DNA from 3 places in the Pseudonocardia sp. P1 genome. Region 1 is predicted to be linked to each of the others. Evidence: predicted binding sites of a transcription regulator. Region 1 holds the regulator's gene; each other region holds the start of a gene.

Region 1 (7,740 bases):
GTACTGCACCGAGGTGATGTCGGAACCGCCGAGGTCCATGTCGAAGCCGGCGTCGCGCAGCACGCGGACCTTGGCCTCCTCCTTGGCCTTGGTCTCGACGAACTCCTCGACGTCGGGGTGGTCGACGTCGAGGACGACCATCTTCGCCGCCCGGCGGGTCGCGCCCCCGGACTTGATCGTCCCGGCGGAGGCGTCCGCACCGCGCATGAAGGAGACCGGGCCCGACGCGGTGCCGCCGGAGGACAGCAGCTCCTTCGACGACCGGATGCGGGAGAGGTTCAGACCGGCACCGGAGCCGCCCTTGAAGATCAGGCCCTCCTCCCGGTACCAGTTCAGGATCGACTCCATCGTGTCGTCGACCGACAGGATGAAGCAGGCGCTGACCTGCTGCGGGCTGGGCGTGCCGACGTTGAACCACACCGGCGAGTTGAAGCTGAACACCTGGTGGATCAGCATCCAGGTCAGCTCGTGGTCGAACACCTCGGCGTCGGCGTCCGTGGCGAAGTAGCCGTTCTCGACCCCGGCCCGCCGGTAGGTCCCGACGACGCGCTCGACGAGCTGCTTGAGGCTGGACTCCCGCGTCTCGGAGCCGACCGCACCGCGGAAGTACTTGCTCGTGACGATGTTGGTGGCGTTCACCGACCAGGACGACGGGAACTCCACGCCGCGCTGCTCGAAGTTGACCGTGCCGTCACGCCAGTTCGTCATGACGACGTCCCGGCGCTCCCACTCGACCTGCTCGTACGGGTGGACGCCCTCGGTGGTGAAGACGCGCGGCACGGTCAGGCCACGGCGCTTCGCGCCGGCCTTGCCCCGGCCGCGGGCGGCCTTCGGGGCCTCCCCCGCGCCGTTCGTGCTCTCGCTCCCGGTGCCTGTCGTCGGGCCCCCGACGGTCTCGGTCATGAACTGCCTCCGCATCCGACGTCCTCTGCCCGCCCGCGCGCTGGGGTGCGCGGGCGTTCCCCGGACGGTGCCGTGCACCGTCCCCCTTCCGGTCCTGCCGACGTGGCTCCCGCGGTGCCGGTGTGCGCGCCCCCTGGTGCCCGCACCGGTCCGATCGGTCGCCCGGTTCAGCCGTCCCGGTTGCCGGCCGCGTCGTCGGCTGCTTCCCCGGCAGCCGCCGTACGCAGATCGGCGATCTCCTTCTCGAAGTCCTCGATGGAGGAGAAGGACCGGTAGACGCTCGCGAACCGCAGGTACGCGACCTCGTCGAGATCGCGCAACGGTCCGAGGATCGCCAGCCCCACCTCGTGGCTGGGAATCTCGGCCGCCCCGCGGGCACGCACCGTCTCCTCGACCCTGTGGGCGAGCTGCTGCAGGTCGTCCTCGTCGACCGGCCGGCCCTGACACGCCCGCCGAACCCCTCCGACCACCTTCTGGCGGCTGAAGGGCTCGCTCACCCCGCTGCGCTTGACGACGGCGAGCACGGTCTCCTCGACCGTGGTGAACCGGCGACCGCACGCGGTGCAGGACCGGCGACGGCGGGTACACGTCCCGTCGTCGGCGGTCCGGGAATCGATCACCCGCGAGTCCGGGTGGCGGCAGAAGGGGCAACGCACGACGTACCCACCCTCTTTCTCCCGCGACCTACCGGAGACTCTCCGCGATGACCTGTTCCCCAACCCGTGGGAGAACGACACCAATGTAACCCCTACATCTAGGGGTGCGCCATCCCAGGGGCGGCGCGGCGCCGAGCTTCGCCCGATCGGGACCCGAAGCCTCGCACACCGGCTCCCGGCCCCCGCCGACAGCAACCGATCATGAACGGATGCATACGCCCTGATCAGGTCGTGCACGCCGGCGCCGTCCGCCGTCCGTCGCCCCGGAACGACCGCGCCGGACGGCCACCCGGTTCCGCGACACGCCGGTGTGTCGCGCCCGGCGGCCACCGGTCAGCGTCCGGTCGCCGCCGTCACGACCGGCCCCGCCGGGCTCGCGGGGGCCGTCGCGCCGCCGGCGTTCCACCCGGCGGCCGCGTCACCCAGCAGCCCGAGCACCAGGACGGCGGTTGCCGCGCACAGCGCGACCGCCACCCCGGCCAGCAGCCGGGAGCCCCGCGTGTGCGCCTGCGCCTGCCGCGTCCGGCGACGCGCCGGGGCGACGCACCGGCGGTGCAGCGGACGGACCGTACGCGGCGCGGGCACGGACGACGGGTCCGCCGCCACCGGCCGCCGGTCACGCCCGGGGACCCCCGCCGTCCGCCACGCCGGTGCCGCGCCCGGGACGACCGGCACACCGTGGACGGTGCGGCGCCCAGTGCGCTCCGGACGGTCGTGGCCGCCCTCGGCCCGCTCGATGCCGGCCCAGCGGAGCGCGGCACGCTCGGCCGCCGACAGCCGGCGGACGCCCTCGGCCACCGGCACCGCCCGGCCCTCGACGGGGTCGGCGTCGCGCAGCGCCGCCGTGGAGCGGCCCCCGCCCGCGCAGACCGGCCGGACCGGGCGCCTGCGCTCACGCGGTCCGGCGGAGCGCGTTCCCCGCGCCGTCTCGCGGGTCCCCCGCGCCACGTCACGCACGTCGAGCTCTCGCATGGCTCCTCCTGCTCCTCGCCGTCGGCGCCCGGCCACACCCGGCCGCGCGCCCTGCTCACCCCCGACCGGCCCTTCCCCGAGCCCGGTCGAACGGGTGTACGAGCTGTGTAGCACCGGCCCCCGGCAGAAACGGGGGGCCGCCGGCGGGCGCCCGCGGGCCCGCCGACGCCGGCGGGTCAGCGACCCGTGGACACGGCCGCCGGAGCGACCGGGACGACGCCGGCGGTGGCGACCTCGGCCAGCAGGCCCAGCCCGACGACCGCCGTGGCGGAGGCGACCAGCACGCCCACGGCGGCGACCGCCCGGTGCAGCACGGAGGGCGCACCCGCCGACCCCGCCGAGCGCGCACCCGGCGGCATCCGGACCGCCGCAGGCGTCGCGGAGGACACCCGGACCGTCGTCCCACACGGCGGCGGCGGCACCGCGAGCGGCGCCGCCCGAACCAGCTCCGCGGTGACCGGCGGGCGGACACCGCCGGGGACCACCCGCACCTCCGTCGTCGCGCTCACGATCTCCACCCCTCCCGGTCTCCGGCGCTGCACGGGCGCCGGACCGAAGTCGTCGAATCGATGTTCGATCGAACGCCTGTGCGATGTTCTACCACCGGGGTCCGACGGAATCCACGACACGCCCGGCACGAACTTCGAACGCATGTTTGGCGGACGGCCCGGACTTGGCTAGTGTTCGTGCCGGTAGATCCTCGAGGAGGCGAATGCGATGGCAGCGGACGAGTCCGGAGGCGGTGCGCCCGCCGGGCCGGGATCCGCGGACGTCCGGGAGTTCCCCGAGCCCCCGGCCGACACCCGTGGGCTGACCCCGCGGCAGCGGAAGGTCCTGTCGGTGATCCGGGACTGGGTGGACCGGTACGGGTACCCGCCGAGCGTGCGCGAGATCGGGGACGCGGTGGGGCTGACCTCCACCTCCTCGGTGCACCACCAGCTGCGGACCCTGGAGCGGAAGGGCTTCCTCCGCCGGGACCCGAACCGGACCCGGGCGGTCGACGTCCGGAGCCCGGAGCAGGCCGCGGCGGGCGACGGCGCCGACGCGGACACCGAGGCGGTCCGGTCCGAGCGCCCGGCACCGGCCTTCGTGCCGCTGCTCGGTGACATCGCAGCGGGCGGGCCGATCCTCGCCGAGCAGGCCGTGCAGGACGTGTTCCCGCTCCCGCGGGAGATCGTCGGCGAGGGCACGTTGTTCCTGCTCAACGTCAAGGGCGACTCGATGGTCGACGCCGCGATCACCGACGGGGACTGGGTCGTCGTCCGGCAGCAGCCGGTCGCCGAGCAGGGCGAGGTCGTGGCCGCGATGATCGACGGCGAGGCGACGGTGAAGACGTTCCGCCGCAAGGACGGGCACATCTGGCTGATGCCGGCGAACGAGGCGTACGACCCGATCCCGGGGGACGACGCGTCGATCCTGGGCCGGGTCGTCGCGGTCATGCGCCGGCTCTGAGGCGCGGGACCGGGCCGTCGGCGGATCAGCTCCGCCGGCGGCCGTGCAGGACCATCGCGCCGATCCCGGCCAGCAGCAACACCCCGAGCACCCCGGCCCCGGCGACGGCGGGCAGCCACGGCGGGAACGACCCGGTGCGGGGCACCTCCGCCGGTTGCGCGACCACGGGGGCCGCCGCGGCGGTCGCGGCCGTCGCCACGCCGGGCACGGCCCGGACGCCCGCCGGCGAGAGCCCGCGGGCCTCCGAGCCGGAGTGCAGCGTCCCGCGGCCGTCGAGGGCCACCGCCTCCCCCTGGGCCTCGTCCGGCAGCGGCACCGGCAGCGGCGCTGCGCGCAGGGCCTCGACGAGCGCGTCCGCGGAGACCCGGCCGTCCGGTGGCGGGCGCAGCGGGAACACCCACGCGTCGGTGTAGGTCCGCAGCGCGGCGACCCGGCCACCGTCGGCGCCGGGAGGGCCGACCGCTCCCCCGGTGACCGTCCGGGTCCCGGTGGCGCCGAGCGGGCCGCCGGACGTGGCGGAGTACGGGAGGACCACCTCGCCGACCCGGTCCAGCGTGACCGGTGTGGCGCCGCCGTCGAGCGGGCCGGCGGGCCGGTACACCCCGGCCGCGCCGGTGGTCTTCGCGACGATCAGCGGGGTCCCGTCGTCGGCGAGGAGGATCGCCTCGGCGTCGCGCGGCCCGTCCGGGTAGACGAGGTCGTGCGCCCGCGCGGGCCCGGACACCGGCAGCTCGACCAGGCGCACCGTGCCGCGGTCGCCGCGGTTGTCGCCGATGTCGGCGAGCCAGAGGGTCCCGTCGGGTGTCGCACCGAGGTCCTCGACGTCGGTGACCCGGACACCGGTGTCCCGGATCTCGGTGACCGCGCAGGTCACCGGGTCGAGCGTGAGGACCTCGCCGGTTCCGCCGCCGTCGACGATCGCCCGGTACCGCACCGGGCCCGCTCCCGGTGGGCCCTCGGCGACCAGCCCGGAGAGCTCGGCGGCCCGCGGGTCCTCGGCCGTGCAGACCGGACGCGGCGCTGCCGGCCCGGGTGCGGCCCCGGTCCGTGGCGGGGCCCCCGGGACCGCGTCCGGCGCGGCGTGCGCCGCCGTCACCCCGCCGGCTCCGGCACCGCTGATGCCGAGGACGATCCCGAGCGCGACGGCGACCGGCCCCACACGGATCCTGCTCCGCCGGGGCCGGGACATGCAGGGCCGGGACGTGCGGGGCCGGGACGTGCGGGGGCCCCTCGGGCTCAGTGCCCTGCCGCCGTCGCGGGCAGGTCGGTGCCCGCAGGATCGGTGTCCGCGGGCACCGTCGCGGTCCCGCCGACGGCGTACGGGAGCACCGCGGTGCCGAGCTCCGGGCCGACCCGGGCGCGGACCCGGGTGCCCTCACCGGTGTGCTCCTCGGCGAGTACCTCGCCCTCGTCGTGGAGCCGGGCCACGAGCGCACCCTCGGTGTAGGGCAGCAGCAGGTCGACCTCGTACTCGGGGCGCGGGAGCAGCTCCGCGATCCGGTCGCGGAGCTTCCCGATGCCGCTGCCGTCGTGCGCGGAGACGAACACCGCCTCCGGCTGGGCGTGCCGCAGCCGGGCCAGTGCGAGGTCACCGGCGGCGTCGACCTTGTTGATCACCAGGAGCTCGCGCGGCATGGTGCCGCCCTGCTCCTCGCCGATCTCCACGAGGACCTGCCGGACCGCGGCGATCTGGTCGTCGGGCAGCGGGTCGGAGCCGTCGACGACGTGCACCAGCAGGTCCGCCCGGGCCGCCTCCTCCAGCGTCGAGCGGAACGCCTCGACGAGCTGGTGCGGCAGGTGCCGCACGAAACCGACCGTGTCGGTGAGGGTGTAGGCGCGGCCGTCGGGCGTCTCGGAGCGGCGCGTCGTCGGGTCCAGCGTCGCGAACAGCGAGTCCTGGACCAGGACCCCGGCGTCGGTCAGCTGGTTGAGGAGGCTGGACTTTCCGGCGTTGGTGTAGCCGACGATCGCGACCGACGGGACCTCGTTGCGGGTGCGGTTCCCGCGCTGGGTCTCGCGGACCTGGCGCATCGCCCCGATCTCGCGGCGCAGCTTCGACATGCGCGCCCGGATCCGGCGGCGGTCCAGCTCGATCTTCGTCTCACCCGGGCCACGCCCACCGATGCCGACACCGCCTGCGGCCCGGCCACCGACCTGACGGGACAGCGCCTCACCCCAGCCGCGCAGGCGCGGGAGCAGGTAGGACAGCTGGGCCAGCTCGACCTGCGCCTTGCCGTCCCGGGAGCGGGCGTGCTGGGCGAAGATGTCGAGGATCAGCGCGGTCCGGTCGATCACCTTGACCTTGAGCCGCTCCTCCAGCTGGCGGAGCTGGCCGGGTGAGAGCTCGCCGTCGCAGATCACGGTGTCGGCGCCGGTCGCGCGGACCACCGTGGACAGCTCGTCGACCTTGCCGGAGCCGATGAAGGTCGCCGGATCCGGCGTCGAGCGGCGCTGCACGAGTCCGTCGAGGACCTCGGACCCCGCGGTCTCGGCGAGGCGGGCGAGCTCGGCGAGCGAGGCGTCGGCCTGCTCGGCGCTGCCCTCGGTCCACACCCCGACCAGCACGACCCGTTCGAGCTGGAGCCGCCGGTACTCGACCTCGGTGATGTCGGTGAGCTCGGTGGAGAGGCCGTGGATCCGGCGGAGCGACGAGCGCTCCTCGAGGTCCAGCTCGCCCGCCGACGGGACGGCGGACCCTGCGGACGTGGACGGCACGGCGGCGGTGTGGGCTTCAGTCATCGTGCCGTCCAGTGTTCCACGTCGGCGGGCGTGTGTCCGCCCGGATTCGCGCCGGTCAGGCGGGCCGGTCCCACCAGGTGCGGTCGATCTCGCCGGTCGCGAGCAGGACGGCGGGGCCGTGCAGCACCGTCGTGCCGGTGGCCGCGTCGTCGCCCGCCCCGACGGTCACCCGGAGCCGGCCGCCGGGGGTGTCGACGTGCACGTCACCGGCCGGGTGCCCGGCGGCGCGCAGCGCGGCGACGACGGCCGCGACGGTCCCGGTGCCGCACGCCAGGGTCTCCCCTACGCCCCGCTCGTGCACCCGCATCCGGACGCGCCCGCCGTCGGCCGGGCCGTCCAGCGGGGTCACGAACTCGACGTTGACGCCGCGAGGGAACACCTCCGGGTCGACGGCCGGTGCCCCGGTGAGGTCCAGCGCGTCCGGGTCGGTGGCGGTGACGCAGGCCAGGTGCGGGTTGCCGACGTCGAGGGCGATGCCGTCGAACCGGGCGCCACCGGTCGTCGCGACCGAGGCCGGACCGATCGCGACCGGGCCCATGTCGACCGACACGGTGTCGCCGGACAGCGTCGCGGTCCGCACCCCGGCCCGGGTGCCGACGGGACCGCCGCCGGGCGCCCAGCCGCGCTCGTGCAGGTAGCGGGCGAACACCCGCACCCCGTTGCCGCACATCTCGGCGACCGAGCCGTCGGCGTTGCGGTAGTCCATGAACCACTCGACGCCGGGGACCGGCTCGGGCACCGACTCGTCCCCGGCCAGCTTCGCCCAGCGCACGACGCGCAGGACGCCGTCGGCGCCGATGCCGCCGTGGCGGTCGCAGAGCGCCGCGACCCGTTCCGGGGTCAGGTCGAGCGCGGCGTCGGGATCGGGCAGCACGACGAAGTCGTTCCGGGTGCCGTGGCCCTTGGTGAACTCGATCCCGCCGCTCATGCCACCAGGGTACGAGCGAGCACCGACCGCGCGTCCGCGACCAGGTCCGGGGCCGCGCCGTCGAGCCAGTGGATCCGCTTGTCGCGGCGG
Region 2 (7,740 bases), 1.8 Mb from region 1:
TGGGCGGCCGACGCCGAGATCGTCCGGGGGGACCTGCTCGATCCGGCGAGCGTGCGTGCCGCATGCACCGACGTCGACGTCGTCTACTTCCTCGTGCACTCGCTGTCCGACACCGACTTCGCCGCCACCGACCGGCGGGCGGCGCTGATCCTCGGCGAGGCCGCACGCGAGGCCGGGGTGAAGCGGATCGTCTACCTGGGCGGCCTGCACCCCGACGGCGACCCGGACGAGCTGTCGGCGCACCTGGCGTCCCGGGTGGAGGTGGGGGAGACCCTGCTGCGGTCCGGGGTGCCGACGGTCGTCCTGCAGGCCGCGGTGATCCTCGGGTCCGGCTCGGCGAGCTTCGAGATGCTGCGCCACCTGACCGAGCGGCTGCCGGTGATGGTCACCCCCCGCTGGGTCCACAACCGCATCCAGCCGATCGCGGTGCGGGACGTGCTGCGCTACCTGATCCGGGTCGCGGAGATCCCGGAGGAGCTGAACCGGACCTTCGACATCGGCGGTCCGGACGTCCTGTCCTACATCGAGATGATGCGCCGTTACGCCGCCGTCGCCGACCTGGGCAGGCGCCGGGTGCTGCCGGTGCCGGTGCTGTCGCCCGCGCTGTCGGCCCACTGGGTGAACGTCGTGACCCCGGTGCCGAAGTCCATCGCGAAGCCGCTCATCGAGTCACTGGTGCACGAGGTCGTCTGCACCGAGAACGACATCGCCGACCACGTGCCGGATCCGCCCGGTGGGCTGATCGGCTACGAGCGGGCCGTCGGGCTCGCCCTCGCCCGGATCACCGGCGGCGAGGTGGAGACCCGCTGGTCCGGCGCGACGGTGGAGAACGTGCCGTCCGATCCGCTTCCGAGCGACCCGGACTGGGCCGGGGGCAGCGTCTACCTCGACGAGCGCGAGCAGCCGACGTCCGCGTCACCGGAGCGCTTGTGGACGGTCATCGAGGGCATCGGGGGCGAGCGGGGCTGGTACTCGTTCCCGCTGGCCTGGTCGGTGCGCGGCTGGATGGACCGGGCCGTCGGAGGGGTCGGGCTGTCCCGCGGCCGGCGCGACCCGGACGACCTGCACACCGGCGACGCCCTGGACTGGTGGCGGGTCGAGCGGCTGGTCGAGCCGGGTGGGAGCCGCTCGCCCGGCAGCGATCTCGGACCACAGGAGGGGCTCCTGCGGCTGCGCGCCGAGATGAAGGTGCCCGGACAGGCGTGGCTGGACATGTCGGTGACCCCGCGCGACGGCGGCTCCACCTACCACCAGCGGGCCGTCTTCATCCCGCACGGGCTCCCCGGCTACCTGTACTGGTGGTCGGTGGCCCCGTTCCACGGGATCGTGTTCGGCGGGATGGTCCGCAACATCACCCGGACCGCCGAACGTTCCGGTGACGACGGCGACGTCCCCGCGAGCAGGCGGCCGGCCTGGCTGCGCTCCCGGGCCCGGCGCCCGGACCGCGCCGCCTGAGGGCCGCCGCCCGGATCAGCCCCGGTCCGGGCCGGCCAGGGCGTCACGCAGGACGGCGGACTCCCGCTCGGAGACCGAGCGCGCGAAGTGCATCAGGACGGCCTCGGTGTCACCGCCGGTGTCGAGCAGGTCCCGCAGTGCCCGCGCGGTCTCCTCCTCGCGGCTGGCCGCGGGGCGGTAGAGGTAGGCACGGCCGTCGAGCTCGCGGCGCACCCAGCCCTTGCGGTGCAGGTTGTCGAGCACGGTCATCACCGTGGTGTACGCGAGCGGACGCTCCGGGGCCAGGCGCAGCCGGACGTCACGGACGCGGAGCGGCTCGTCGCCGGACCACAGCACGTCCATCACGACGGCCTCGAGCTCACCCAGTCGACCCCGCATCCCGCCTCCCGGACACAGGGTAGCCGCAACCCCCCATGCTCCCCCGGTCGGGATCAGCCGGCGAACGCCCCCGGGACGGGCCTGACCAGCCGCGGGACCGGATCGAGGACGACCCAGCGACCGCCGGCCGCCTCGATCTCCGGCAGCGCCGCACGCACCTCGTCGGCGAGCTCGGCCAGGAAGAGCACGACCCGGTCCGGGCGCAGTGCGGCCAGCTCCGCGGGGGACACGATCGGGATGTCGGTGCCGGGCATCCGGCGGCCCTGCTTGGTGGGCGAGGCGTCGCCGACGGCGGCCAGCAGGCCGGCGTCCAGCCCCGCGTGACACATCACCGGCACCGCCCTCGACGCGGCGCCGTACGCGGCCACGGTGCGCCCGGCCCGCCGCTCCGCGTCCAGCCATCCCCACAGGTCGTGGGCCCGGTCGGCGGACCGCTGCAGCCCGGCGAGCCCGCCCGGGGTGGTGACGCCCTGCTCGTCCTCCTCGCGGAGCAGGCGCCGGGTCCCGGTGTCCGGCGTCGCACCGGCCCGGGCCGTCACCAGGAGCGTCCCGCCGGACAGCGGGTACCGCCACGCCCGGTGCACGGCCAGGCCGTACCGGCGCAGCGCGGTGTCCAGCGCGGGCAGCGACCAGTACGCGTAGTGGCCGTGCCGCAGGTCGTACCACTGGCCGTCACGCAGGACGGTGCCCAGCGACAGCAGCTGCAGGGCGAGCGTCCCACCCGGCGCGAGCACCCCGGCCCGGCGGCGCAACGCGGCGTCCTGGTCGGGCTCGTGCAGCAGCCCGTAGAAGTCGACGACGAGGTCGGCGGTACCCGGCGGGGCGGCGTGCCCGGCGTCCGTCATCCCGCGCCCCGTCAGGCGCGGCAGCCACGACTCGCCGTGCGGGCTGCCGTACTCGACGACCCGATCGCCCGGCCGGACCAGTCCCTCCCGGACCAGCCGCTCCACGGCGCGGTCGCTCTGCTCGGCGACCGCCCGCGGTTCGACGCCGAGAATCTCCTCGCCCACGTCCGCACCGGCCTCGAGCTGAGCCAGTCCGCAGGAACGGCACAGCCACATCCGCAACGGCGATACGGGATCGGGCAGCGGCGTGGCGGCCGGCGGCATGCTGTCCCACGGGGGCTGTTCGCCCAGGTCCAGGACGATCCCACCCTGCTCACCGCGGCAGGAGCGACAGCGCATCCGGTCCGGCACACACCCTCCCGACCACGGTCACGACCGCCGGCCCGGCGATCAACTATCCGGGATAGTAGTAGTCGGCACTGAGCGGGCTCTGCGCACCCGTTCGGAGTAGTGAAGTCTCGCGGAGCGTCACCGAGGACCCGATCACTCGTTGTCGTCACCGGTACGCGAGATCGATCGCACCGCGCCCGGCGCGCGGCGGGCGGCCACGACGACGGGAGCAACAGGTGCAGGTGGTGACGACCGTGGTGCCGGGTGCGCTGCTGCTCGACGCCACGGCACCCGGTGGCGGCCCGGGTGCGGCCGTCGACCCGGGAGCGTTCACCGTCCGTCGTCGGCGGCGTCCCGCCGACGGCGCCGTGCACGGGCTGCACGGCCACCCCGACGGCGCCGTCCTCCTCGGCGTCCCGCGCGGGTCCGGCTACGCCGTCGTGATCGACACCCGGCCGGCGGCCGAGACCTTCGGACGGCTCGCCGTCGCGTTGCTCGACGGCCCGCGCACCCTGCTGGTCCCGCCGGGCTGCCTCTACGGCGTGCAGGCGGTCACCGGCAACACACTGGTCGAGATCCGGACGGCCACCCGGCCGTCCCGCCGGGACCGGCTCGAGGTCGACCCCGACGACCCCGACCTGAAGATCCGCTGGCTGCGTCCGCGCCCGGTGCGGACCCCGGCCGACGACCGTTCCTGGGCCGGGCTCTGCACCCGGCTCGGCGCCCCGGCCGGCCCCCGTCACGACCGCGTCTCGCTCTGGTGAGCCGGCCGCGGGTGAGCCGCGGCACGTGTGACGCCGCCGCCCCCGCGCCGAAGATCACGATTCGGTCACGTACTGTCGCATCAGCCCGGATCGACGACGCCCCTGGCGTTCCGCCGGCACGTGGTGTGCCGTCCGAGACCCTAAGAGGGGTGTTGCAGTGCTCAGCGACCGTGAGCGCCGTCGGCTGCACGAGATCGAGGTGCAGCTGCGACTGACCGACCCGCGCCTGGTGCGGCGTTTCGCCGCACTGGCGGCAGCAGGCCGCGTACCGATCGGGCCGGGTGGGCTGCTGAGCGGCCTCTCCGGCAACGGCGGCGGCCGCTCCGTGCACCGCTCGGGCCCGCTCCCCTCGACCCTGCTGGGTCTCTCCCTGCTGGTGCTGCTGGTGGGCGCCGTCGCGGTCAGCGTGCCGGTCGTGATCGCCGGCATCGTGCTGGCAGCCCTGTCCCTGGGTGTCGCCGCGACGACGGGCCCGCGGGCCCAGCCCGGTACGGCCTGACCGTCCCCGCCGAGCCCGCCGGGCCCCGCCTCTCGCGGGCGGGACCGCCGCCCGGCGCGGCTCAGCCGTGCGCCAGGTCGGAGAACCGGCTGTAGTGCAGCTGGTGGGCCACCGTGATCGTCGTGGTCGGGCCGTTACGGTGCTTGGCCAGGATCAGGTCCGCCTCGCCGGCGCGCGGATCGTCCTGTTCGAACGCGTCGGGCCGGTGCAGCAGGACCACCATGTCGGCGTCCTGCTCGATCGAACCGGACTCACGCAGGTCCGACAGCATCGGCCGCTTGTCCGTGCGCTGCTCGGGACCACGGTTCAGCTGGCTCATCGCGACCACCGGCACCTCGAGCTCCTTCGCGATCAGCTTGATCTGACGCGAGAACTCGGACACCTCCTGCTGACGCGACTCGACCTTGCGGCCCGAGGTCATCAGCTGCAGGTAGTCCAGGATGATCAGCTTGAGGTCGTTGCGCTGCTTCATCCGGCGCGCCTTGGCCCGGATCTCCATCAGCGTCAGGTTCGGTGAGTCGTCGATGTAGAGGGGCGCCTCGGAGATCTCCGACATCCGCCGCGCCATCCGCGTCCAGTCCTCGTCGGACATCCGGCCCGCACGCATGTCGGCCAGCCGGATCCGCGCCTCCGCCGAGAGCAGACGCATCACGATCTCGGACTTGCTCATCTCCAGCGAGAAGAACGCACTGGTCATGCCGTTCTTGATGGAGCACGACCGGGCGAAGTCCAGGCCGAGGGTCGACTTGCCCAGACCCGGACGGGCCGCGACGACGACCATCTGCCCCGGGTGCAGGCCGTTGGTCACGGCGTCGAGATCGGCGAACCCGGTCGGCACGCCCGCGGCCATCCCGCCCTGGGAGGCGATCGCGTCGATCTCGTCCATCGTGGGCTGGAGGAGCTCCTCCAGCACCGTGTAGTCCTCGGTGGTGGTGCGCTCGGTGACCTCGTAGACCGCGGCCTGTGCCCGGTCGACGACCTCCTCGACCTCACCGCCCTCGTTGCCGTGGTAGCCGAGCTGCACGATCCGGGTGCCGGCCTCGACCAGCCGCCGCAGGATCGCCTTCTCCCCGACGATCTCGGCGTAGTACGCCGCGTTCGCCGCGGTCGGCACGGTCGCGATCAGGGTGTGCAGGTACGGCGCCCCACCCAGCCGCACGAGCTCGCCGCGCCGCTGCAGCTCCGCCGACACGGTCACCGCGTCGGCCGGCTCACCACGGCCGTAGAGGTCCAGGATCGTCTCGTAGACGGTCTGGTGCGCGGGCCGGTAGAAGTCCTCCGGGCGCAGCACCTCGACCACGTCGGCGATCGCGTCCTTGCTCAGCAGCATGCCGCCGAGCACGGACTGTTCCGCGGTGAGGTCCTGTGGGGGCTGACGGTCGAAGGTGCCGTTGCCGCCTTCACCGGAGCCACCGGCCTCGCCGTCACGGACGGCCCGAGGCCGCCCGGCAGGACGGTCGTCGGTCAGAGCCATACGCAGCGTCACCCCCGGTGAACAGCTTAACGAACACACGTTCGATGCGCGAGCGACGGATGGGTGTCGCCCGCGCTGATCTCCCGCGATCTCCGGCTCTCACGGCGACGTCCGTGCGCGGCTCGCGCACGGCCCCTCGCCGGGCCGGTACGACCGAGGCTAGGTCGGTGCGGGCACCGCGCGCGAACCGGTCTGGTGATCGACTTGGGGATGAACTGTGCACCAACACCGCCCATCCCGGGACCGTGCTGTGGACATGTTGGGGACAACAGCCGGATTCGTGCCGGAACAGCAGGTCAGAGGCATGGGGACGGGTGTGGACAACTTTGCTCTGGCGTGTCGGCGCAGACCTCTCGTGGGCGTGTCGGACTCCCCGGGGCACCGCTCACCGTCCGTCGCGTCCACAACCCCGTCCGACGACCGGGGCGTCACCCTGCGGCGTGTCGCCTGCGTGACAACGGATCCCGCCCCATTCACTCGACAGGGTGTCGCAGTCCACGTAGGACTCCGGAGGGCGAGACCGCGGCCCCGATCGGTACCGACGAGAAAGGGCGGTGCCCGGAGCACAGGCTCCGGGCACCGCCCTCACTACGTTGCGTGGCCGAGTGACCACGGCCACAGATCAGCCGGCGACGACCGCGATCGGCAGCTCGGTGGTGACCTCCGGGTGCAGGCGGACCTGCACCTGGTGCTTGCCCAGGGTCTTGATGTGACCCGGGACGTCGACCGTCCGCTTGTCCAGCGCCGGGCCGCCCGCGGTCTTCACCGCGTCGACGACGGCAGCCGGCGTGACCGAACCGAACAGACGACCGCTGGCGCCGGCCTTGGCCGGCACGGTGACGTTCAGGTTCTTCAGCTGCGAGTCGACCTGCTGGGCGTGGCCCAGGTCGCGGATCTCGCGGGTCTTCTGGGCCCGGCGGATCTGCTCGACCTGCTTCTCGGCGCCACGGGTGGCGACGACCGCGAGCTTGCGCGGCAGCAGGTAGTTACGGCCGTAGCCGTCCTTGACCTCGACGATGTCACCCGGGGCGCCCAGGTTCGGGACGTCGGCGTTGAGGATGAGCTTCACGTGTCTCCCCTTCCTCAGCGAGCGGTCGAGGTGTAGGGCAGCAGGGCCACCTCGCGGGAGTTCTTGACCGCGACGGCGACGTCACGCTGGTGCTGCCGGCAGTTGCCGGTCACACGGCGGGCGCGGATCTTGCCCCGGTCGGAGATGAACTTCCGCAGCAGACCGGTGTCCTTGTAGTCGATCGGCTGGGCCTTGTCCTTGCAGAAAGCGCAGACCTTCTTCTTCGGCTTGCGCACGATGGCCTTGGCCATGGTGGTGCTCCTGGAGTAGTCCACCGCCCGTGACGGGCGGGATGCGAACGTGGATCAGAAGGGGGGCTCGTCGTCGGACGCCGCTCCGCTGCCCGCGGGCGGGGCCGAACCCCAGGGGTCGTCATAGCCGCCGGAGTTGCCTCCACCGGACCCGCCGCCGCCTTGCTGGCCGCCGCCGAATCCGCCGCCACCGCCGTCGTAGCCGCCACCACCGCCGCCGCCACCGAAGCCACCGGAGCCTCCGCCCCGGCTGACCTTGTTGACCTTGGCGGTCGCGTAGCGGAGCGAGGGGCCGACCTCGTCGACCTCCATCTCCACGACGGTGCGCTTCTCACCCTCGCGGGTCTCGAAGGACCGCTGGCGGAGACGCCCCTGCACCACGACCCGCGCACCGCGGGTCAGCGACTCGGCGACGTTCTCCGCCGCCTGCCGCCAGATGTTGCAGCGCAGGAACAGCGCCTCCCCGTCCTTCCACTCGCCGGACTGGCGGTCGAAGGTGCGCGGTGTGGACGCGACGGTGAAGTTGGCGACCGCGGCGCCGGAGGGGGTGAACCGCAGCTCGGGATCCGCCGTCAGGTTGCCCACGACGGTGATCACGGTCTCGCCGGCCATGACTGCCCCTCTCTCAGCCGGCGGCGGGCGCCGGCGTGCGGGTGACGTCCTTGCGCAGCACCT
Region 3 (7,740 bases), 940 kb from region 1:
AGGGAGGCCGGGACGACCGTGGTGGCCGTCCGTTCCGTGATCGCGACGACCGGGGCGGGCGTCCCGCTCGTGACCGTGACGACCGGGGCGGGCGTCCCGGTCGTGACCGGGAGGACCGCGGTGGTCGGCCGTTCCGCGGCCGTGACGACCGTGACGACCGCGGTCGGCGCTCGTACGGCGACCGGGACGACCGCGGTGGCCGCTCGTTCCGGGACCGTGACGACCGGGACGACCGCGGTGGGCGTCCGTCCGGGTACCGCGACGACCGGGGTGCCGGCCGTCCGTCCCGCGACCGCGACGATCGGGGCGGTCGGTCCTTCCGCGGCGACGACCGTGGCGGTCGTCCGTTCCGTGATCGTGACGATCGTGGCGGCAGGCCGGCCGGCGCCCGGGACGACCGCGACCGCCGGCCGTCCCGTGACCGCGACGACCAGCGTGACGAGCGTGGTGGCCGTCCGTTCCGTGGCCGCGACGACCGGGACCAGCGAGGTGGTCGCCCGTACCGCGATCGCGACGACGCCCGTGGCGCCCGTCCGTTCCGCGACGGTGGAGATCGCGACCTGCGCGATGCACGGCCCGCCGACAGGGACGACCGTCCCGTCGAGGACCGTGCATCCGCGTCCCGGCCCGGCAGCGCCGACCGGCCGTCCGGGGGCGACCTCGGTGGCCACGCCGGGGCTGCGCCCGAGGAGAGGGCTCCTGCCGTCGAGGACGTCCCGGACTCCGCTCCGGCGATCGTTCCGGCCGTCGAGCAGCTCGAGCAGGAGGCCGTCGCCACGCCCGTCGAGGACGACCGGGCGGTCGCGGGGGTACCGGACGACGGGGCCGCGGAGCCTGCTTCCGAGATGACCGGCGTCCGGGCGGACGACGGTGCCGACGTGTCCCGCGGTCCGGAGCCCGGTACCCGTGGCGACCACGTCGCCGACGACGTCCCGCCGGCGCGTGACCGGGCCGAGCGCCCGGCGCGCGGGCCGCGTGACGATCGTCGGGGAGACGACCGTCCGCGTGGCCGCCGCGACGACCGCTCGGGCGATCGCCGCGACCGGCCGGGTGCCGGCCGTGACGGCAGGCAGGAGCGCCGCCGGGTGATCCCGGAGTCGGCCGAGCGGACCTTCGTGGCCGAGCCGGACCTCCCCGCGTCGATCACGCCGTCGGACCTCGACGGCAGCGTGCGCCGGGACCTGCGCGGGCTCCAGAAGGAGACCGCGGAGTCGGTGGCGCGGCACCTGGTGGCCGCGGGCGTTCTCGTCGACGAGGACCCGGAGCGGGCGCTCGAGCACGCGCGGTACGCGCGGCGCCGGGCGTCCCGTATCGCGGTCGTCCGGGAGGCCGCCGGGATCGTCGCCTACCACGCCGGTGAGTGGAACGAGGCGCTCGGAGAGTTCCGGGCCGCCCGCCGGATGGGTGGTGGCCCCGGGCACGTCCACGTCATGGCCGACATCGAGCGGGCACTCGGCCGTCCCGAGCGGGCGATCGACCTCGCCCGGAGCCCGGAGGCGCGCGATCTCGGGGCCGAGGAGCGGATCGAGCTGCTCATCGTCGCCGCCGGAGCGCGGCGCGATCTCGGTGAGGTGGACGCTGCCGTCGTCGGGCTGCAGGTGCCGGAGCTCGACGCCGCGAGGCGTGACCCGTGGAGCGCCCGGCTGTTCTACGCCTACGCCGACAACCTCCTGGCCGCCGGCCGGGAGTCGGAGTCCGTGCAGTGGTTCGTGCACGCGCACGACGCCGACACCGACGGGCAGACCGACGCGGCCGCCCGGATCGCCGAGCTCACCGGGGACGAGCTCCCCGGCGTCGACGACGACGGGATGACCATCGGCTGGGAGGACGTCCCCGTCGACGAGTTCGTCGAGGAGCCCGGTGCCGAGGAGCCCGGTGCCGAGGATGCCGGTGTCGAGGACGCGACGGTCCCGGCGCCCGAGGCCGTCTCGGAGCCGGCGGCACAGGTCGGTGACACCGCGGAGGCCGGTGACACCGCGGACGTCGGTGACACCGCAGAGGCCGATGACACGGCGGAGGTCGGCGTCTCGGCGGAGGCCGAGGACTCCCCGGAGGCCGGCGACGCCCCCGGGATCGGCGACAACCCCGAGGGAGGCGACGACCACGCGGTCGACGGCACCTCCGATGCCGACGAGCACGACCGCCCGTCGGACGGCACCGAGGCGGACCGGCCGTGACCGACGACCTGCTGTCCCGGCACGACGTCCTCCTCGCCGACCTGGACGGCACCCTGTACCGGGGACCCGACGTGGTCCCCGGTGCGGTGGAGGCCGTGCGGAGCGCCGAGCTCCGCGGCGTCCCGACGGTGTACGTCACCAACAACGCCTCGCGCAGCCCGTCGACCGTCGCCGGGCACCTCGCGGACCTGGGGTTCCCGGCGCGCGTGGCGGACGTCCGCACCAGCGCCCAGGCCGGTGCCGCGATGCTGGCCGAACGCCTGCCGTCCGGGGCGACGGTGCTCGTCCTCGGTACCCCGGCGCTGGCCGACGAGGTCCGGGAACGGGGCCTCGTGCCGACCGGCACGGGGGAGGGGGCCGACGCCGTCGTCCAGGGGCACTCGCCGGACACCGGATGGCGGCAGCTGACCGAGGCCGTCCTCGCGATCCGGGCGGGAGCGCTCTGGGTCGCGACGAACGTCGACCTCACGCTCCCGACCGAGCGCGGCCCCCTGCCGGGGAACGGCTCGATGGTGCAGGTCGTGCGGAACGCCTCCGGTGTGGAACCGGCCGTCGCCGGCAAGCCGGGCGCGCGCCTGCTCCGCGAGGGGCAGGGCGACGCCGACCGGCCGCTGGTGCTCGGCGACCGGCTCGACACCGACATCGAGGGCGCGAACGCCCTCGGTGCGCCGTCGCTGATGGTCCTCACCGGCGTCAGCGGTGCCGCCGACCTGCTCGCCGCGCCTCCCGCACTGCGTCCGACCTACATCGGGGCCGATCTGGCTGCGCTCACCCGGCACCCGGACGAGCTCGTGCCCGGCGCCCGGGACGGCTGGCGGGCCGAGATCGACGGCGATGCCCTCGTGCTGTCCGGTGACGGCCACGGCGACGAGCCCGTCGTGGACGCGCTCCGGGTGCTCTGCGCCGCCGCATGGGAGCACGGCACGCACCGGGTCACCGCCTCCGGAGACGTGGCCGCGGGCGTGCTGCACGAACTGGGCCTCGCAGACCGGCGAGCGGACCGACGAGCGGACTGACGAGCGGATCGACGGTCGGCCCGAGGACCGGCCACGAGTGGTGGTCTGACGACCGCCCCGGCGACCCCTCGACGGGCGGCTCGATGGGCGGGCCGACGCGGCCCGGTGATCCACGGGCGGTGCCGCCGCGGCGACCGGATGCCGGTGCGCCCGAGGCCGTCCGGCGCACCGGTGACCGCGACCTGTCCGTCGGGTCGGCCGTCGCGTCCGGCCGTCGGTGGGGTCGGCTACCGTGACGACGAGTCCCCCGTCCCCGGAGATCATCGATGAGCGTCCCCACACCCGGCCCGCGCCCGGGTGACCCGCGTCCGCCGGAGCAGCGTCCGGTCGCCGACCTGCGCGCCGACGTCGACGAGGCCGTCGCCGGCCTCGACTCCCTCGCCGAGCGCCCGGTGTCCGAGCACCCGGAGGCGTTCGAGCGGGTGCACTCGGCGCTCGGCCGGGCGCTCACCGCCGGGTCGGAGCGGGGCTGAGGGTGGCGCCCACCCGATCCCGCCTGGACGCCGAGCTGGTCCGGCGCCGGCTCGCCCGCTCCCGCGGCCAGGCCGCGGAGCTGATCGCCGCCGGCCGCGTCTCGGTCAACGGCATGCCCGCCGGGAAGGCCGCCACCGTCGTCGACCGGGACGCGCCCGTCGTCGTCCGCCCGGACGACGACGGCGAACCCGAGTGGGCCTCACGCGGCGCGAAGAAGCTGCTCGGCGCCCTCGACGCGTTCACCGGCGTCGACCCCGCCGGTCTCCGCTGCCTCGACGCCGGCGCCTCCACCGGGGGGTTCACCGACGTGCTGCTCACCCGCGGTGCGCGCGAGGTGGTCGCCGCCGACGTCGGATACGGCCAGCTGGTGTGGCGGCTGCAGTCCGAGGAGCGCGTCCACGTGCACGACCGCACCAACGTGCGCGCGCTCGAGCCGGACGCGATCGGGGGTCCGGTGGACCTGACCGTCGCCGACCTCTCCTTCATCTCGCTGCGCACCGTCCTGCCCGCACTGACCGCCTGCACCGCGCCCGGCGGCGATCTGCTGCCGATGGTCAAGCCCCAGTTCGAGGTGGGGAAGCAGCGGCTCGGGTCCGGCGGCGTCGTGCGCAGCCCGGAGCTGCGGACCGAGACGCTGCGCGAGGTCGCGGCCACGGCCGTCGACCTGGGTCTGGTCGTGCTCGACGCGACGGCCAGCCCGCTGCCGGGGCCCTCCGGCAACGTCGAGTACTTCCTGCACCTGCACCGCCCGGGCGCCGGCGGGGCCACGACCGCGCCCGACCTGGAGCCGCTGCTGGCCGGTGCCGTCGCGGGAGGGCCGGCATGAGGGAGATCCTGCTCGTCCTGCACACCGGGCGTCCGGCGAACCGCAAGACCGCGCTGAACGTCATGAACGAGCTCGCCCGGCTCGGGCTGCGGGTCCGGGTGCTCGCCGACGAGTGGGCGGAGCTGGGCGCCGATCCCGACGTGCCGGAGGACTTCACCCCGGTGCAGGTCCCGGGCAGTCCGGAGTGCGCCCGCGGTGCCGAGGCGGTGCTCGTCCTGGGCGGCGACGGCACGCTGCTGCGCGCCGCCGATCTCGCCCGCCCGGCCGGGGTGCCGCTGCTCGGCGTCAACCTCGGGCACGTCGGATTCCTCGCCGAGGCCGAGGAGGACACCCTCGACGAGGCCCTGGAGAAGCTCGCCGCCGGCGACTACGAGGTGGAGGAACGCACCACGCTCGAGGCCGTCGTCCGGTCGAACGGCACCGTCCTGGGCCGCACCTGGGCGTTGAACGAGGCCGTCGTCGAGAAGAACACCCGCGGGCGGATCCTGGAGGTCGTCCTGGAGGTCGACGGCCGGCCGGTGTCGTCGTTCGGGTGCGACGGGGTGCTCTGCTCGACCCCGACCGGGTCGACCGCCTACGCCTTCTCCGCGGGCGGGCCGCTGATCTGGCCGCAGGTGCAGGCGCTGCTCGTCGTCCCCAGCAACGCGCACGCCCTGTTCGCCCGGCCGATGGTCATCGCACCGGACAGCGCGGTGGCGATCGAGGTGTCCGCCGACGGCCCGTCGGCGGTCCTCGACTGCGACGGCCGTCGCACCGTCTCGGTGCCGCCCGGCTCCCGGGTCGAGCTCAGCCGGGCGACCGAGCCGGTCCGGATGGTGCGGCTCGCCGCGCAGCCGTTCGCCGACCGCCTGGTCCGGAAGTTCGATCTCCCCGTCCGCGGCTGGCGCGGCCGGGGATCGAACACCTGATCGACCGTTCGGCGCACGGAGCCGACCGCGCGAACATCCGTTCGGTCTCGTGGCGCGTCGAGCATGGTGCCCGTCGGTCTTCGAACGTATGGTCGCCCGCATGTTGTCCGAGATGCGGATCCAGGGACTCGGCGTGATCGACGACGCGACCCTGGAGCTCGACCCGGGCCTGACCGTGCTCACCGGCGAGACAGGGGCCGGTAAGACCATGGCGGTGACGGGGCTGAACCTGCTCGGTGGAGGTCGCGCCGAGTCGTCGCGGGTGTCCGCGGGCGCGCGGCGGGCCGTCGTGGAGGGGCGGTTCACGGCGTCCCCCGGTGCGCTCGCGCTGGCCGAGGAGGTCGGCGCCGAGGCGGACGACGACGGCACGCTGATCGCCGCCCGCACCGTCTCCGCCGACGGGGGGTCCCGCGCGCATCTGGGTGGCCGGTCGGTGCCGAACGGCGTGCTCGGCCGTCTCGCCGAGGCCCAGCTCGCCGTGCACGGGCAGAACGACCAGCTCCGCCTGCTGCGCGGCTCGGACCAGCGCGCGTTGCTCGACCGCTTCGCCGGTGACCCGGTCGCGACGCCCCTCGCCGCCTACCGCGCGGTGCGCGCCGAGTGGCTGGAGGTCGTCACCGAGCTGGCCGAGCGCCGCGACAACGCGCGCCGGCTCGCCCAGGAGGCCGACATGCTGCGGCACGGCCTCGCCGAGATCGACTCCGTCGACCCGCAGCCCGGTGAGGACCGTGCGCTCGTCGACCAGGCCCGCCGGATGGTGGAGGCCGACGACCTGCGCTCCGCCGCGGAGGGGACCCGGATGGCGCTGTCCGGCTCCGACGACGGCGAGACCCCCGGGGCGGTCGGCCTCGCGGGGCAGGCCAAGGGACTGGCCGAGGGCAGCGACGATCCCGCGCTGGCCGGGCTGGGGCCGCGCCTGGCCGAGGCGATCGCCGTGCTGGCCGATGCGGCCGCCGAGGTGTCGGTCTACCTCGACGGGCTCGACGCCGACCCGGAGCGCCTGTCCCAGGTGCTCGCCCGGCAGGCCGAGCTGAAGTCGCTCACCCGCAAGTACGCGGCCGACACCGACGGTGTCCTGGACTGGGCCGCGACGGCGCGCGACCGGCTCGCCGGGCTGGATACCTCCGACGAGGCGCTCGCCGACCTGGCCCGCCGCCGCGACGAGCTGGCCCGCGACCTGGCCGGCCACGCCGCCGAGGTCACCGCGGCACGCACCGAGGCGGCCGGGCGGCTCGCCGAGGCGACGACCGCCGAACTCGCCGGGCTGGCCATGAAGGACGCGCAGCTGCAGGTCGGTGTCGCGCCCCGGCCCGCCGGTGACGGGGGGCCGTCCCTCGTCGTCGGCGGACGCGAGTGCCACGCCGGCAGCGGCGGGGTCGACGAGGTGGAGATCCGCCTGGTCCCGCACGCCGGGGCGAGCGCGCAGCCGCTGCACAAGGGCGCCTCCGGCGGTGAGCTCTCCCGGGTGATGCTCGCCCTCGAGGTCGCACTGGCCGGTTCCGACCCGGTGCCGACGATGGTCTTCGACGAGGTCGACGCCGGCGTCGGTGGCCGGGCCGCGGTCGAGATCGGGCGTCGCCTCGCGCGGCTGGCCGCCCGCCACCAGGTGATCGTCGTGACACACCTGCCGCAGGTCGCGGCCTACGCCGACCGGCACCTCGTGGTGCACAAGGCCTCCGGTGAGGAGGGTGTCACCCGCTCCAGCGTGACGCGGCTGTCCGAGGAGGAGCGGACCCAGGAGCTGGCCCGCATGCTCGCCGGGATGGACGACACCGACACCGGGCGCGCGCACGCCGAGGAGCTGCTCGCCGCGGCCACCGCGCACCGGCAGGCCGACCGCGCCGCCGAGCAGCCGGCGGACCTGGCCCAGGCCCGGTCGCGGCGGGCCGGCGCGACACGCGGCGGGAGCGGCACCCGGCGCCGGAAGGTCGCACAGGCCGGGTGAGGGTCCCGCGTCGCCGTCGCGACAGGGTGTCCCGTCGGGGGGCTGGCGTCGTGCCTCGGGCGGTGACACTGTGGTCACGCTGCGGCGTGCCTGCACCGTCCCGGGCCTCCCGGGTGTCACAGTGCCCGCCATGAAGCTGTCCGGCCTGCTGCACCGAACGCGACCGGAGCTGCCGGGGCTGACCGGCCCGGCCCGCACCGACCGTCGTACCGAAGCCCTGCTGCGCCGGCTCCGGCCCGGTGACATCGTCGTCCTCGACCAGGTCGACCTCGACCGCGCCACCGCCGACGCACTGGTGGCCGCGCGGGTCGCGGCGGTCGTCAACGCGTCGCCGTCGATCTCCGGCCGGTTCCCGAACCTGGGCCCCCAGGTGCTGGTGGAGGCCGGGGTCCCG

The links. Region 1 encodes LexA, which represses DNA repair genes until DNA is damaged. Its sites were predicted from a motif close to CGAACACGTGTTCG; they were not measured.
Region 2: dnaB (replicative DNA helicase) is a predicted target of LexA. The motif match lies at 5,776-5,789, and genes of this name have one in related genera.
Region 3: recN (DNA repair protein RecN) is a predicted target of LexA. The motif match lies at 5,432-5,445, and genes of this name have one in related genera.

Annotation. Positions count from the first base shown of each region.
Region 1 is NZ_ADUJ02000001.1:1,934,720-1,942,459, forward strand. Features, by position in the region: gene PP1_RS08440 (vitamin B12-dependent ribonucleotide reductase) at 1-903, opposite strand, end outside; gene nrdR (transcriptional regulator NrdR) at 1,071-1,559, opposite strand; gene PP1_RS08450 (hypothetical protein) at 1,893-2,531, opposite strand; gene PP1_RS08455 (hypothetical protein) at 2,708-3,040, opposite strand; gene lexA (transcriptional repressor LexA) at 3,249-3,983, shown strand; gene PP1_RS08465 (hypothetical protein) at 4,009-5,142, opposite strand; gene hflX (GTPase HflX) at 5,220-6,722, opposite strand; gene dapF (diaminopimelate epimerase) at 6,778-7,650, opposite strand; gene miaA (tRNA (adenosine(37)-N6)-dimethylallyltransferase MiaA) at 7,647-7,740, opposite strand, start outside.
Region 2 is NZ_ADUJ02000001.1:3,718,801-3,726,540, reverse strand. Features, by position in the region: gene PP1_RS17050 (SDR family oxidoreductase) at 1-1,455, shown strand, start outside; gene PP1_RS17045 (BlaI/MecI/CopY family transcriptional regulator) at 1,471-1,833, opposite strand; gene PP1_RS17040 (class I SAM-dependent methyltransferase) at 1,887-3,017, opposite strand; gene PP1_RS17035 (dTDP-4-dehydrorhamnose 3,5-epimerase family protein) at 3,254-3,772, shown strand; gene PP1_RS17030 (DUF3040 domain-containing protein) at 3,930-4,271, shown strand; gene dnaB (replicative DNA helicase) at 4,333-5,745, opposite strand; gene rplI (50S ribosomal protein L9) at 6,368-6,814, opposite strand; gene rpsR (30S ribosomal protein S18) at 6,829-7,065, opposite strand; gene PP1_RS17010 (single-stranded DNA-binding protein) at 7,120-7,677, opposite strand; gene rpsF (30S ribosomal protein S6) at 7,691-7,740, opposite strand, start outside.
Region 3 is NZ_ADUJ02000001.1:995,810-1,003,549, reverse strand. Features, by position in the region: gene PP1_RS04145 (hypothetical protein) at 1-917, opposite strand, end outside; gene PP1_RS04140 (tetratricopeptide repeat protein) at 879-2,177, shown strand; gene PP1_RS04135 (HAD hydrolase-like protein) at 2,174-3,193, shown strand; gene PP1_RS04130 (hypothetical protein) at 3,460-3,666, shown strand; gene PP1_RS04125 (TlyA family RNA methyltransferase) at 3,669-4,493, shown strand; gene PP1_RS04120 (NAD kinase) at 4,490-5,401, shown strand; gene recN (DNA repair protein RecN) at 5,502-7,346, shown strand; gene steA (putative cytokinetic ring protein SteA) at 7,477-7,740, shown strand, end outside.